2 regions of the Alkaliphilus crotonatoxidans genome follow, and region 1 is predicted to be linked to the other one. Evidence: riboswitches for the same ligand, from Rfam matches in the RefSeq annotation. Region 1 holds a riboswitch; the other holds the start of a gene.

What was found. A riboswitch is a leader RNA that binds a small molecule or an ion and turns the genes downstream of it on or off. The one in region 1 is predicted to bind glycine.
Region 2: another riboswitch for glycine. It lies ahead of gcvT (glycine cleavage system aminomethyltransferase GcvT); the one in region 1 lies ahead of ACYQ1I_RS14090 (ACT domain-containing protein).

What each region holds. Positions count from the first base shown of each region.
Region 1 is NZ_BAAHXS010000006.1:431,739-439,237, reverse strand. It holds gene ACYQ1I_RS14115 (GyrI-like domain-containing protein) at 1-34, opposite strand, end outside; gene ACYQ1I_RS14110 (TPM domain-containing protein) at 143-1,696, opposite strand; gene ACYQ1I_RS14105 (LemA family protein) at 1,709-2,257, opposite strand; gene ACYQ1I_RS14100 (toxic anion resistance protein) at 2,293-3,357, opposite strand; gene ACYQ1I_RS14095 (5-bromo-4-chloroindolyl phosphate hydrolysis family protein) at 3,374-4,015, opposite strand; glycine riboswitch at 4,342-4,432, shown strand; gene ACYQ1I_RS14090 (ACT domain-containing protein) at 4,579-4,848, shown strand; gene ACYQ1I_RS14085 (PFL family protein) at 4,869-6,227, shown strand; gene ACYQ1I_RS14080 (GNAT family N-acetyltransferase) at 6,258-7,049, opposite strand; gene ACYQ1I_RS14075 (SGNH/GDSL hydrolase family protein) at 7,273-7,499, shown strand, end outside.
Region 2 is NZ_BAAHXS010000004.1:1,406,722-1,414,220, forward strand. It holds gene ACYQ1I_RS09305 (hypothetical protein) at 1-2,018, shown strand, start outside; gene ACYQ1I_RS09310 (hypothetical protein) at 2,036-2,374, shown strand; gene ACYQ1I_RS09315 (CD1375 family protein) at 2,374-2,475, shown strand; glycine riboswitch at 2,570-2,678, shown strand; glycine riboswitch at 2,682-2,756, shown strand; gene gcvT (glycine cleavage system aminomethyltransferase GcvT) at 2,940-4,046, shown strand; gene gcvH (glycine cleavage system protein GcvH) at 4,117-4,497, shown strand; gene gcvPA (aminomethyl-transferring glycine dehydrogenase subunit GcvPA) at 4,509-5,852, shown strand; gene gcvPB (aminomethyl-transferring glycine dehydrogenase subunit GcvPB) at 5,849-7,306, shown strand; gene folD (bifunctional methylenetetrahydrofolate dehydrogenase/methenyltetrahydrofolate cyclohydrolase FolD) at 7,332-7,499, shown strand, end outside.

The sequences.
Region 1 (7,499 bases):
CTATTGCCCTTTGTAAAGCCTCTACCATTGTCATATGCCTCACTCCTTGATTCCATTTTACCAATGAGTATTGTTGATTACCTGTCTTTTTGTGCGGTCGTTGGACTGGATTTGTTAATGATTTGTTTGAGGTTTTTTGCTATTATCGCTTTCTTCCTGCACCGCCGCCCCTAGTTGAGCCGCCGCCTCCAAAGGATCTGCCTCCACCGAAGGACCTTCCCCCGCCAAAGGAAGAACGGCCTGAGGATGGTCTACTGCTCCTGCTGGATGAGCTTGAGCCTCCAAATAGACTAGAGGTAGAACGACCGGCACCGCCCCCACGGGTTGAGCCACCACCACCGCTGCTGCTACCCCAGAAGCCCCCAGATCTGGGCTTGGGCGTAGTATTTCTTTGATTTGAGGTGGAGCGTCCGGCACCACCTCCCAGGCCTGCGTTACTGCCACCATTGGTTCTTCCTGTGTTATTACCAAAGGTTCTTGGGGGTCTGGGGGTCGTATTCCATCGACCATTATACCAGTAGCCTCCCCCTGGCGGTGGCGGGCCATAATGCCCCCAATAGCCCCCAGGACCATAGCGTCTAATTCGACGACGACTAAAGGGGTTAAAGGGAATTCCATATCTTCTTCTGTAATAGGCTCCTCGGGTTTGCGTAACCAGGACAATTATGATAATTAAGAAGAAAATCATAACAATAAAGGTAATAAAGCCGCCCCCCGAGCTATTTCCTGTCTGCGAAGGCTGCGGTTGATTGGGCTGCCCTGGTGTAGCTAAATTTTTGAGATGATTGTCAAAGAATCCATACAGGGCATTGGCAGTTTCCCCTGCCCCCTGATCATAATTTTGTCTGGCAAAATAGGGCTCAAGATTTGAATCAAGAATGTTTTGTACTCTATTACTGGTTAAGCTTCCTTCAATATCCCTTCCGGTCACCATCCAGTAATCGTCATCGCCTATTGACATCAGCAGCAGTACATCCCTGGGCCCTGCCCCGATATCATCAAACATACGATAGGCATAATCCTGGATATGCTCATTTCCGGTGGTATTGACTGTCATGACATAAACACCAGCACCCTTTGTCCTTTGATAGGCTGTACTTTCCTGATTGATCGAATTACTTGTGTCGTTTCCTATCACCTCGGCATGGTCAAAAACATAGCTCCCAACCCCTTGGGCCTCACCAATATTATCACTCCATGTACCACCCAGCACATCAATAAAGGCAGCGTAGACCTCTAGGGCTCCCCGGTCATAGTTCCCTACTGCAAAGTCGGGCTCCAGGTATTCACCAAGGATTTGTGAAATCTTACCACTGCTTAGGGTAGCCTCAAGGCCCCGCCCCTGAACCGCCCAGTAATCATCGTCTCCAATTGACATCACAATAAGCAGGCCATTATTTTTTGCTGCGTCTCCGATTTCCCAGCGGTTAAACAGCTCTGTGGCATATTCCTCCATAGAGACTCCCCCGGTAAAATCCACCGTAACCATTACAATCTGGGCACCATTTATTTGATTCAAAAGATTTCCGTTATAGATCATCAGCTCCTCAGAGGCTTTGTCAATAACATTGGCAAAATCATTAACGTAAAACTCTGTAGTGGCCTCGGGAAAGGCACCTTGCCCAAAGGTAAACAGCGTTAAGCATAGAGCAAAGATAATCGTACAAACAATAGGTTTAATGGTTTTTTTAATCATACATCCTCCTTACTACTCATATAGCTCAAGGGGAGCTACAGAAGTAACGATTTTTAAAATATTGGCAGGAAAGGCCTTTAGTTTCTTATTATAGGCTATGGCATATTCATTATAGCTGCTTCTTTCAATAATTAGCTGTCGGGAATTTATCTCCGCCAGGAATCCATTACGATAGCCCTGATCCCGATCCGACAGGGGCAATGGCTCCAAAGCCCTGTATAGCTCCTCAGATGAGAAAATAAGCTCCTGGACGGCATCATACTTAGTATCTGGGGTCTTAGCCTGAGACAAGGCCTCTCTTTTATCCATTACGGCTTGAATCCGGGCATCATCCTTTTCCAAATAACGGCCCGCCACCACCGTCAAATTATAGCATTCTGCCATAATGGCCTCTAAATCCTGCTGAATGCCTACACCATTCTGTTCTTCACCTAAGTAAAATATGCTTTCTGCCTGGGTCCTCAATTTGCCCATAGAGCTTCGAAAGCCAATCAAAATGGTAAAGATAACAATAATAGTCGTCAGAATTTGGGCATTTTTTCGTCTTTGAAAAAATTCCATACTATCTTCTCCTATTCCTTTATCGTTCTTATTCTCTATTGTTTATTCCTAAGCTCGGCCCCAATTTGCCCCAGGGCCGCCTCTGCCTTAAGTTTTTCTTCAGTACAGCTTTGCTGAACAGTTAAAAGGCTGTCTAGGGTTTCAATTAGGCTTTCATTGGTTTCCTTCAGAGTGTCTAAATCAACCCCCTCTTTATCCTCATAGTGTGTATTTTTCAAAGCCCGGGTGTTTTCAGTGAGGATTTGCCTGGTGGCATTGGCCATATTCCTCTGGGTATTTAAGGCCTCTCTGGAATGGGCCAGCCCCAGGGCCATCATCATTTGATTTTTCCATAGAGGAATGGTGTTAACCAAAGAGGATTGAATCTTATCGACAATGGCACTGTCACTGTTTTGTAACAGTCTTAGCTGGGGGCCCATCTGCCTGCTTACAGCCCTTGAAAGCTCCAAATCGTATAGCTTTTTATCAAATTGTTCACAAAGGGCGGCCAGCTGATGGGCTTCGTTAATGTCCTCCTGGGCTTCAGTTTTTTGAGCCCTTTCCTGAATTAGCGGCAGCTCCTCTGTTAGAACCTGTCTAAGCCTTTCTCGACCCGCCAGAATGTACATTGTCAATTCCTTATAATAGTCAAGGTTTTTTTTCTGCATTTTATTAAAAAGGGTTATATCCTTCATTAGGCTAATTCGCTGGGCCTCCAATATTTCTGCTATTTCATCTATATTCCTTTCCACCTCTCGATAACGATTCATTAAATCAAGCTTCTGCCTTTTAGTCCGATTAAACCAGCTAAAGACTCCCTTTGGACCCTGGTAGGCTGAAAAATCCTTCAAGGCTTCCAACAGCCTGGTAATCAGTTCTTCTACCCTGACCATAGCCTTGTTATGAACATGATCAAGGGCATTATCAGAGAAATCGGCAATTCTGCGCTGGACCCCACTACCATACTGTAAAATTTGTACTGAATCAGTAAAATCAATTTTCTGAACGTACTCCTTCACCATTGACTGTTCCTGGGATGTCAGCTCCTTAAATTCCTGATCCTGTTCTAAAGCGTTAAGAGGTGTTATTTTAGATTGGAAATAATTTTGATTATGATCCACTCCGCTCCCCCCTCATCTATTGTCTGTTTTGGAAGGGGTTCATCTCTAGTCCCTCCTGTTGAATCATTTTTTCCAATACTTCTATTTCTATCGTGGCATCCATGGCCTTATCTGAGTAAAGGTCATCCAGCATTCTATTAAAGGCCTCAGTGACCTTATCAAGAATTCCCGATATTTTTTCCATGGCATCGGCTACATGGCCCCCGCCGGCGGTCTGCTTTTCAAATTCAATATAATTTTTAATCAGCTTAATAGTTGTTGGCAGATAATAGTTAATTAGCTGTCTTACCTGTCGAACCTTGTTGGGGTGCTTTTCTATAAAGGTTAGTATTTTTCCTGATACCCCTTCTATTCCTTGTATTTTTTGTTTCATATCACTGTTTACAATTGATTGCTGTAAGCCCCTTAGCTCTTTAATATATTCTTTCCCGGCCGTCAGGGCCTCATCTAATTCCTGATTCCCTGTATCAATTGGCTCCTCAACCATTGTCACCTTAGGCGGAATTAATTTTGAGAAAATAGCATATACCAGAGCCGACATGATGGCTGCAACTACAAAATCAAACCATCGATACAAGGGAAATATCAGTATGTACAAAAGCCAGGCGGCTCCGATACTGTAGATAGGTATTACCGATTTTACTTTAACCTCACGCATTAATAAGCTCCTTCCCTCCCAGAAATTTTCATTGGCGTCTATAATCATAATATGCATAGGTCACTAGGATTCTACACCTGCTTACAGACCTTCCTATATGGGCCTTCCAAATTATTGTACAAAGCTAGTTTAGCAAGATTATTACCTTTAGTCAATTAATTCAGGTTTTTCTCAGGTTACTTATGATTGCCAGAACTAAGTTTCAATTTGTTCTTTCCCGATAATGATTAAATTTATATTTGCATTTTATTAGTATGCTATGTTAAAATCTATATTAATAAAATTTCATCAAGCCGGATGAAGATAGTGGGATAAAAACCGTTATTGGACGAGCCTCTGGAGAGACTCAAAGGAGCACCGAAGGGGAAAGCCAGCCACGCTGGTGAAACTCTCAGGTAAAAGGACAGGGGATTTTTATTGATTCATGATGGATTTTTTGACTGTATTTTTATGCAGTTAAAATTCTTCCTTTCATGTAAAATATAAATTCACTTCTCCAGAGACTACAATCGCTTAGTCTCTTTTTTTATTACTATTATTAACCCAGGAGAGGAGTATGATTAATGAAGGCATTTATTACTGTAATCGGAAAGGACAAAATTGGCATCATTTATCGAGTAACATCGGTTTTGGAGGAAAGTCAGGTGAATATTTTAGATATTAACCAGACCCTGCTGCAGGACTACTTCACCATGATAATGTTGGTGGATTTAACCTTAATGGATATAAATTTTCAAAAACTGAAGGAAAGGCTGGATAAAGCTGCTGAGGAAATCGGAGTTTCTATTAAAATTCAACATGAGGACATATTTCATTCCATGCACAAAATCTAGTCGACGGGGGGCATTATCTAATGATCAATTCGCAAAACATAATGGAAACCATTAATATGATTGAAAGGGAAAAATTAGACATTCGGACCATTACCATGGGTATATCCCTTTTAGATTGCGCCAGCAGTAATGGCCAAGAGGCCCGTACTAAAATCTATGACAAAATAACCCGCCATGCCGAAAATCTGGTGCGGGTCGGTGAGGCCATTGAAACTGAATATGGTATTCCCATTATCAACAAAAGAATTTCAGTAACCCCTATGGCCATTGTGGCTCAAAGCAGCGAGGATACAGGGTATGTTGAATTTGCCAGAACTTTAGACAAGGCTGCCAGTACCGTTGGTGTTAACTTTATCGGCGGATTTTCAGCCCTTGTCCATAAGGGCTATACCAAGGGTGACGAAATTTTGATTCGATCAATACCTGAAGCCCTGGCTGCCACCGAACGGGTTTGTTCTTCTGTTAATATTGGTTGTAGCAAGTCTGGTATTAATATGAAAGCCGTTCAGGATATGGGGGAAATTATTAAGGAAACGGCTTATCTGACCAGGGAAGCGGACAGCATCGGCTGTGCCAAGCTGGTGGTCTTTGCCAATGCCGTAGAGGATAACCCCTTTATGGCCGGCGCCTTTCATGGGGTGGGGGAGGCAGAATGTGTGATCAATGTTGGGGTCAGCGGCCCTGGCGTCATTAAATCTGCCTTGGTCAATTTAAAGGATGCTCCCTTCGATGCAGTGGCAGAAACCATTAAGAAAACCGCCTTTAAAATTACAAGGGTAGGCCAATTGGTAGCCAATGAAGCCTCTAGCCGTTTAGGGGTACCCTTTGGTATTGTAGATCTTTCCCTGGCTCCAACGCCCCAGGTGGGAGACAGTGTTGCCAGAATTTTAGAGGAGCTTGGCCTGGAAAGCTGCGGCTGCCATGGTACCACAGCAGCCCTGGCGATGCTGAATGATGCAGTAAAAAAAGGGGGAATCATGGCTTCTTCCCATGTGGGTGGACTGAGCGGTGCTTTTATACCCGTCAGCGAAGATGAGGGAATGATCAATGCTGTAAATACAGGCTCTTTAAATTTGGAAAAGCTTGAGGCCATGACCTGTGTTTGCTCCGTTGGCCTTGACATGATTGCCATTCCAGGCGATACTCCTGCTTCAACCATTTCAGCCATTATTGCCGATGAAGCCGCCATTGGAGTAATTAACCAAAAAACCACCGCAGTCAGGCTAATTCCTGTTTACGGAAAGGGCCTCGGCCAGCAGGCCGTATTTGGAGGATTATTGGGCAGGGCCCCCATCATGGCTGTAAGCCCCTTCTCCAGTAAAGCCTTTATTAGCCGAGGGGGCAGAATTCCTGCCCCTATCCATAGCTTTAAAAATTAATGATTACCGCCCAGGGTAACATAGCTCAATTTATGAGCCATTGGAATCGCCCTGGGTTTTCCCTTCATGGGAATCGATTAAATCCATAATTTTATCTACTGTCAGAATTTCGTTAGTAATATACCTGCCATTATAAAACAGACTGTAGGTGGTAACCCCACAGGGAGCATTTTGGGCCTCTTCATAGCTTCGATACTGGTGACTATAGGCCTTCACTCCCCTTGATTCGGCAGCCCTGATGGCATCAGCCACATAATCTGCACTGTAAGGACATTGGTGGGTGTAGTATATGGCAAGGCCCTGTTGATTGGCAATGCTGGCAGCCTTGGCCCCTTCTTTAAATTTGGGCTTGATCCCTCCTTCTTTAAATTCAAGGTATAGAAGCTGAAAATAGGGCGGTGCTTCATCACATACCTGAAAGCCATGCTTTACGAAAAATGGTTTGTCAGAAAGAAAGGGTCTTTTTTTATTTGATGAAATGGCCACCAGCCCTTTCTTGCCCTGGGCCCTGGCATCTGCTTCACATTGGGCCAGCAACGCTTTTCCATAGCCTTTGCCCTTAAACCGGCCAGATACCCAAAAACAATTAATGTACATGTAGTCTGCTGCATCAATGGGGCTCCAGGCCCTTTCGGCAGGAACATATTCGATGAAGGCCTTTCCCCTGACGTCGACCTTTAAAAAGACAAGGCCATCATCAAAGCACTGTTTTAACCATTCTTTTTTAGTAGCTACACCCTGTCGCCCCTTTTTATCAGCCAAGGAACAGCAGATATGTTCCTGTTCAATATTTTCTTTGTTAAGTTTGATAAGCTTCTCCATTTTTATCCCTCCAATAGATTACCTTGCCCTTAATTTAATGATATATTACCATATACGACAGGTATATGTCTTATTTAACTATTTAATTGGTTTTTCTTTTCCCCCATAAGTGACCATATTCTATTAATATTACAAAAAATTTACATATTTTATCTTAATATATTCTTAATTGTAATGCTATTGGATTAATTGCTATAATAGCTGTAGAGTATTTGACCAGGGGGTGTCGAAAATTATTGCCCGTCAAGAAAAAAGAAGCTATTATAATCGAATCACCATTTATTTTATAATCTACTTTCTTATGTTTCAACTTGTCATTGTTCTGACCAATCCTGAAAAAATTATTTATCAGGATCGAATGAATTATGATTTGGTCAAGAACCGTACAGCCAATATCGAGGCTGTTTTTAAAGAGGTCAAGCACATTATAGAGGAGGAGCATTTAGAAAA
Region 2 (7,499 bases), on a different contig from region 1:
ATGTGAAAATGGTTAGTGTGGGGAAGAATTTGTTTGATGGACATTTAGAAATAGGGACGCTCTCCACAACAAATGGTGCTCCTCAATCTCTCTTAACTAATTGTAGAACGAATTTTATTCAAGTGATTCCAGGAATGAACATACGGAATTCTATTGGAAGCGAATATATGCTTAGTGCATTCAGGCTTTACGACAACAAGAAAACGCTTATTACGTCTAGCGGAAACATTACAATTCCAGAAAATATATATTATATTCGGGCTGTTCTACGTAGAATTGACCAGTCCAATCTTACGACGGAAGACATAATAAACATGCAAAACAGCTTTATGATTGAAAATAGTGCTATCCCTACCCCCTACGAACCCTACCAGGAATCTACTATGTTCCTACCCGTACCGCTTCGTCAGCTTCCTAACGGTGTGGCCGACACAATAGATTCAGATGGGAATTATGTTAGACGGACAAATGAGATTATTTTGAAGAATAGCGACATATTCGCCTTAAATACGACTAGCACTAATTTCGACTTTTTGAGAGTCAAAAAACCCACAGACCATACAGGTTATAATGTCACAACACAATTATCAGGCTCGGCTAAAATAGAGAGTTTTAGGACAAAAAACTGGACAGTATTTGATACATCTGAAAATGTGTATATGTTGGCAGGATGGACACTCACGGAGTATTGTATTACTTTCCCTAAGGGCACCTATGCCAACCTAGCAGCAGCACAAGTAGCCCTAGCAGGTACTAAAGTCATCTATGAATTAGAGACCCCAGTAACCTCAAAGGTAAACATACCGCCTTTAATTAGCTTCAAAGACGGTACCCTGATGTTTCAGAATCGAAGGAAACATATTTTACAGGTTGATGATATAGTGGGATTGAGTACTGTTCTCTCAAATGTTGATGTATTGTATTCTCCATTAAGTATATTTAAGAGCTGCAGACCTGTAAGAACAACGCATAACGACAACTATATTTTCGATGTTAAGGGGAAATTACCCTGCTACACAAACCCGGACAGAGTTTCTGAGATAGGAAAATGGTACGTAAATCAAAATGGGAATATGTATTTCATCTTCCCCAAGGGCATCCCCGTAGAACAAGCAAAAGAGCAACTGGCAGGACTGGAAATCGAATACGAAACCATACCCTATCCGTTGCCACAAGTTGGGTACACATACCCCCTTAATTTAGCAGCAGGGCAGCAGGGGAATACAGAAATGATTGCCCAGTTAAACTCGGTTTTTCAAGACCTGGGCGAAGGAGGTGAGTACGGAACAGCCACCTCCGCAGAGGTAATGGAAGGATACACCCTTGGAACAAAAAAAGGATTAGTAACAGGGGAATTGGCCCTAACAGGGGATGCAGCAGCGGCCAATGTTTTAAGTGGAAAAACCTTTTACACTACAAATCCCAAATCAAAGCTAATAGGCACCATGGCCAATCGAGGGGCAGTAACAAATACCATTACGACCCAGGGGGGGCAATATATAATTCCTCAAGGGTATCATAACGGCAGTGGAAAAGTAATGGCAAGTTTTCCGAACCTTATACCAGGTAATGTGAGGCAGGGGGTAAATATTGGTGGGGTTGTGGGGACGTTGCAAGAGGGATATAAAATGGCAACGGGCACAACAAATCTAGTGAATGGGAGCGTGGAGATATCTGGATTACCATTTGAACCAGAATTTGTTTTTGGTAGAACTAATTATTCGCAGGGCCCTAGACCACATATTTTATTTATAGGCACAAGGGATAGTACAAATACTGCTGTAGCATATGAAACACCCTTCCTACAGAAAAATGATGATTTTAGATTTAATTCTTCTCCAGATGATAGGAAAAATAGGAATGCAATGGCACATATGTTTTACTATATTAATAGTGATTGTCTATTCGAAGGGTATACCGATCCTGCTCCAATATTTGGACAAAATAACTTTAAAATAAAAATTACTAGTATTATCAATTATGACATTCCTGTACAATGGTTTGCATTTGGAAAATAAGAAAGGACGATGATAAAATGCTTTACTACGCAAAACTAAACGAAAACCAAATCTGTACCGAAATTATAACCCGAACAGAACTGCTTCCAGCAGGGCTATCGTGCTATGTTAAACTGCCCGAATATAATCAAACCTTCCTGTGGCGAAAATGGGAAGGCGACCAGTGGAGCCAGGAAACCCATGAGCCTGCTGTATCCTTCGAATTGCTCCAGCAAAGAATTCAAGACCTGGAGGAAGAAAACAGCAGCCTGCAAGCAGTTATAGCAGATTTAAGAACACAAAACGAAGAAAACTATACAGCTCTGCAATTGGCCCTGGCTGAAATTGCCGAGCTACTGGCGGGAGGTGAGGCATAATGGTTGCGGTATACGTAAGCCTGATTCAAAAAGGCCTCAGAACCATTGAACAGGTGCCTACCCTTTGGCGTGAACAGGTTCAACGGGAGTTGAAAGAATAGGTTAAAAAATTAACCACCATTGCATTTTCATCCTGAATTGTAATATAATTTAGAAGATAATATATATTTTTACAATAACTGAATAAAAGCCCAGATGAAAATAGCGAGAGATATCTCATATAACGCTGAGATAGCCGAAGAAGCAATATAAAAAGTGCCACCTTTTTATAGAAACTTTCAGGCACCCGTATCGCTATTGGATGGAACTCTGAAGAGTCCGTTCAATCGGCGCCGAAGGAGAAATACAATTATTGTAGAAGCTCTCAGGCCTAAAAACAGAGGGGTATAATGGCATCAATAGTGTGCTGTTATGCCCCTTTTTTGCTGCAAAAAAATTGTCAGGGTACCTTTGATTTTTAGGGGTAGATAAATCTATGTACTAAAAATTCATAATCTAAGGTTCCTGGGAAAAAGCTAACAATAAAGTGTATTCAGGTTTTAAAATTGAAAGGAGGAGGTAAGCCATGTCAGAGCCAAGAAAAACATCCCTATACGATAGCCACAGCAGGTATGGCGGTAAAATGATTGATTTTGCCGGATGGTCACTGCCGGTGGAGTACGAGGGAATTATTCAGGAGCACGAGGCGGTACGAAATGCGGCAGGGTTATTCGATGTTTCCCACATGGGTGAAGTAGAGGTAAAGGGAAAGGATGCCCTGGCCTTTGTACAAAACCTAATAACCAACGATGCCTCGGTTCTGGAAGATAATCAGATCCTTTACAGTCTAATGTGTTATCCCCATGGGGGCATTGTGGACGATTTATTGGTATATAAATTTGCCCACGATCATTTCTTTCTGGTGATCAATGCCAGCAATATTGAAAAGGACTTTCAATGGATGCTCGACCAAGTTGGGGACTATGAGATTGAATTAAAGAATGTGTCTGAAGACTATTCCGAAATGGCCCTGCAGGGTCCCGAGGCCCAGGCGATACTGCAAAAGCTCACCGATACAGATTTATCAGAAATTAAATTCTTCTATTGTAACCGAGATGTCAAAATTCAAGGAGTTAGCTGCCTGGTTTCAAGAACTGGCTATACCGGTGAAGATGGCTTCGAAATTTACTTAAACCATGAAAGTGCCCCCAAAATTTGGGACTTAATCATGGAGGCAGGGAAGGAAAAGGGGATTAAGGCAGCAGGCCTTGGCTCTCGAGATACCCTGCGATTTGAAGCCTCACTGCCCCTCTATGGCAATGAGCTTTCTGAAGAAATTACCCCCCTGGAAGCAGGCCTTGGCTTTTTTGTCAAGCTTGATAAGGCTCAGTTTATTGGAAAGGATGCCCTGGTAAAACAAAAACAAGAAGGTCTGAAAAGAAAAATTGTCGGCTTCGAGCTGCTAGACAAGGGGATTCCTCGTCATGGCTATGAGGTGGTGGTTGACGGAAAAGAGGTGGGCTTTGTCACTACTGGCTATCTGTCCCCAACCTTGAAAAAGCCCGTAGGTCTGGCCATGGTACCCATTGAATACAGTGCCTTAGGTACTCCCCTTGAAATTAAAGTCAGAAAAAGACTGCTGAAGGCCGTAGTAGTCAGTAAAAAATTCTATACCAAAAAATATAAAAAGTAATTTAACTTCAAGTCATTTATTCATATAATTGAAGGTAGCTGGTCAATAAAAAATGAAGGAGGAAGTCAATATGAAAACAGTTGAGGGATTATATTATTCAAAGGATCATGAATGGGTAAAGGTAGAAGGTAACCAGGCCACCATTGGAGTAACCGACTATGCTCAGCACCAATTGGGCGAAATTGTATTCGTAGAGCTGCCAGAGGTGGATGACGAGCTTAATTCCGGAGATTCCTTCGGTGTCATTGAGTCTGTTAAGGCAGCATCGGATGCCTACATGCCGGTAAGCGGCAAGGTTTTAGAGGTAAATGAAGAACTGGTGGGCTCTCCCCAATTGGTTAACGAAGATGCCTTTTCTGCCTGGATGATTGTGGTGGAACTAACCAATGAATCAGAACTGGAAGGATTAATGAGTGCAGAAGATTACCATAAATTCTGTGAAGAACAATAAGGAGGATCAGTATGCACAGGTACATACCCAATACTGAAGCCGATCGAGCCCAAATGCTCGAGGAAATAGGAGTAAAGGCTGTAGAGGAGCTCTTTTGTGATATTCCAGAAGCCCTGCGGATGAAGGGGAGCCTTGATTTGCCTGAGGCCCTTTCAGAAATGGAGCTGTCACAGCACATGAAGCAGCTGGCAGGAAAAAACAAAGGCACTGGTCAAATGGCCACCTTTTTAGGGGCGGGGGCCTACGACCATTACATTCCATCAATTGTCAAGCATTTAGCCATGAGATCAGAGTTCTATACCGCCTACACCCCCTATCAGCCTGAAATCAGCCAGGGAACCCTGCAGGTAATCTTTGAATATCAAACCATGATGAGTCAGCTAACGGGAATGGATGTGGCCAATGCCTCCATGTATGACGGGGGCACCGCCTGTGTTGAAGCTGCCATGATGGCTGTTGAGGCCGCCAGAAAAAGCACCATTGCCGTTTCAGAAACCGTACACCCTGAAATCAGAAAAATATTACATACCTACCTGAAGTTTAGAGAGGTAGAGGTTATAGAAATTCCCATGAAGGATGGCGTCACCGATTCATCGGCCCTGAGGGAGCTGGTGAACAAGGATACGGCAGGGGTGATTATACAAAGCCCCAACTTCTTTGGTGCCATAGAGGATGTAACAGAGGCAGAGGCCTTGATTCATCAGGGGAAGGGCAGCCTGATTATGGTGGTGGACCCCATTTCCCTGGGGATTTTAAAAAGTCCCGGGCAGCTGGGGGCCGACATTGCCGTTGGTGATGCCCAGGCCTTTGGTAATCCCTTGAATTTTGGTGGACCTTATCTGGGATTTTTAGCCGCCAAATCAAAGCTGGTCAGAAAAATGCCCGGCAGAATTGTGGGGCAGTCAGTTGATGTAGATGGAAAACGGGCCTTTGTCCTAACCTTACAGGCCCGGGAGCAGCATATCAGAAGATATAAGGCAACATCAAACATCTGCTCCAATCAAGGGTTAAATGCTTTGATGGCGGCCATTTACCTGACTACCATGGGAAAAAAGGGTCTACGGGAGGTAGCCCTTCAAAGCACACAAAAAGCCCATTATGCCCTGGAGCGAATTACTGAAACAAAGAAATTCAAACCACTTTTCAATCGACCCTTCTTCAAGGAATTTGCCATCACCAGTGATCTGGACAGCCACCATGTCAACGGGGAGCTGTTAAAGGAGCAAATCATCGGCGGTTACCAGCTGGAAAGGGATTACCCGCAGCTGAAAAACGGACTGCTCCTCTGTGTCACTGAAAAACGCACCCGGGCTGAAATTGACCGCCTGGCAGCCCTGATGGAGGTGATCAAATGAAGGCATACAATAAACTCATCTTTGAACTGTCAAAGGAAGGAAGACGAGCCTATTCCCTGCCCCAAAACGATGTAGAGGCAAGGGAGCTGAAGGAGCTGATTCCAGGTAATTATTTGGCAGAAGAAGAGCTGAATTTACCCGAGGTCAGTGAGGTGGATGTGGTTCGGCACTTCACCAATCTATCAAATAAAAACTATGGGGTAGATACGGGCTTTTATCCTTTGGGCTCCTGCACCATGAAATACAACCCCAAAATTAACGAGGATGCCGCTGTCCTGGAGGGTTTCAGCAGCCTTCACCCCTATCAGCCCCAGGAAACGGTTCAAGGGGCCCTGGAATTGATGTACAGCCTTGATGAAATGCTTTCTGAAATTGCAGGTATGGCCAGGGTATCGCTACAGCCTGCTGCTGGAGCCCACGGGGAACTGGCGGGGCTGATGATTATTAAGGCCTATCATGAAAATCGGGGTGATTTGAAGCGGAAAAAAATCATCGTTCCCGATTCCGCCCATGGCACAAACCCATCCAGTGCGGCGGTGGCTGGCTTTGATATTATTGAAATTGAATCCGACGAAATGGGTGCCGTGAATTTAGATGCCCTAAAAGCAGCCCTAAGTGATGAGGTGGCAGGCCTAATGCTGACCAACCCCAGCACCCTGGGATTATTTGAAAGCAATATTAAGGAAATAGCCGATTTAGTCCATGAAGCCGGGGGCCTGTTATATTATGATGGCGCCAATATGAATGCCATTATGGGAATTTCACGGCCTGGTGATATGGGCTTTGACGTCATTCATTTTAACCTTCATAAAACCTTTTCCACCCCCCATGGCGGCGGTGGACCGGGCAGCGGCCCCGTTGGGGTAAGGGAGGATCTAGTACCCTTCCTGCCGGTTCCTGTGGTTGAAAAACAGGGAGACACCTTTGTACTGGACTATGATCGCCCCCTTTCCATCGGAAAGATCAAAAATTTCTATGGTAACTTTGGTGTAATGGTCAGGGCCTATGCCTATATTCGATCCATGGGGCCCCAGGGCCTGAGGGAGGTCAGCGAAACGGCAGTCCTCAATGCCAATTATATGATGAGTCGCTTAAAGGATCATTATTACCTCCCCATACAGCAGGTGTGCAAGCATGAATTTGTATTGGGAGGCTTGGATAAAAACGAGAAAGAAATTACAACCTTAGATATCGCCAAACGATTACTGGATTATGGCTATCATCCGCCGACAATCTACTTCCCCTTGATTGTCAACCAGGCCATTATGATTGAGCCAACCGAGACCGAAAGCCTTGAGACCCTTGACGGCTTTATCGAAACCATGATTAAAATTGCTGAGGAAGCCAGGGAAAATCCGCAAATCCTTAAGGAGGCTCCCTATCATACCCCTGTCAGGCGGATTGATGAGGCAAAGGCCGCCAGGGAATTGGTGTTGAAGTGGAGTCAGGAATAAAAATATAAACATGGGTGGTGAGGATATGTATTTAATCGACGGAAAAGCAGCAGCCAAAAAAATTAGAGCAGAGCTGGAACAGCAGGTAAAGAACCTAAAAAATGAAAAGGGAACTGTACCGGGCCTAGCCGTTATTATTGTAGGAGAAGACCCCGCTTCAAAGGTGTATGTCAGTAAAAAGCACAAGGCCTGC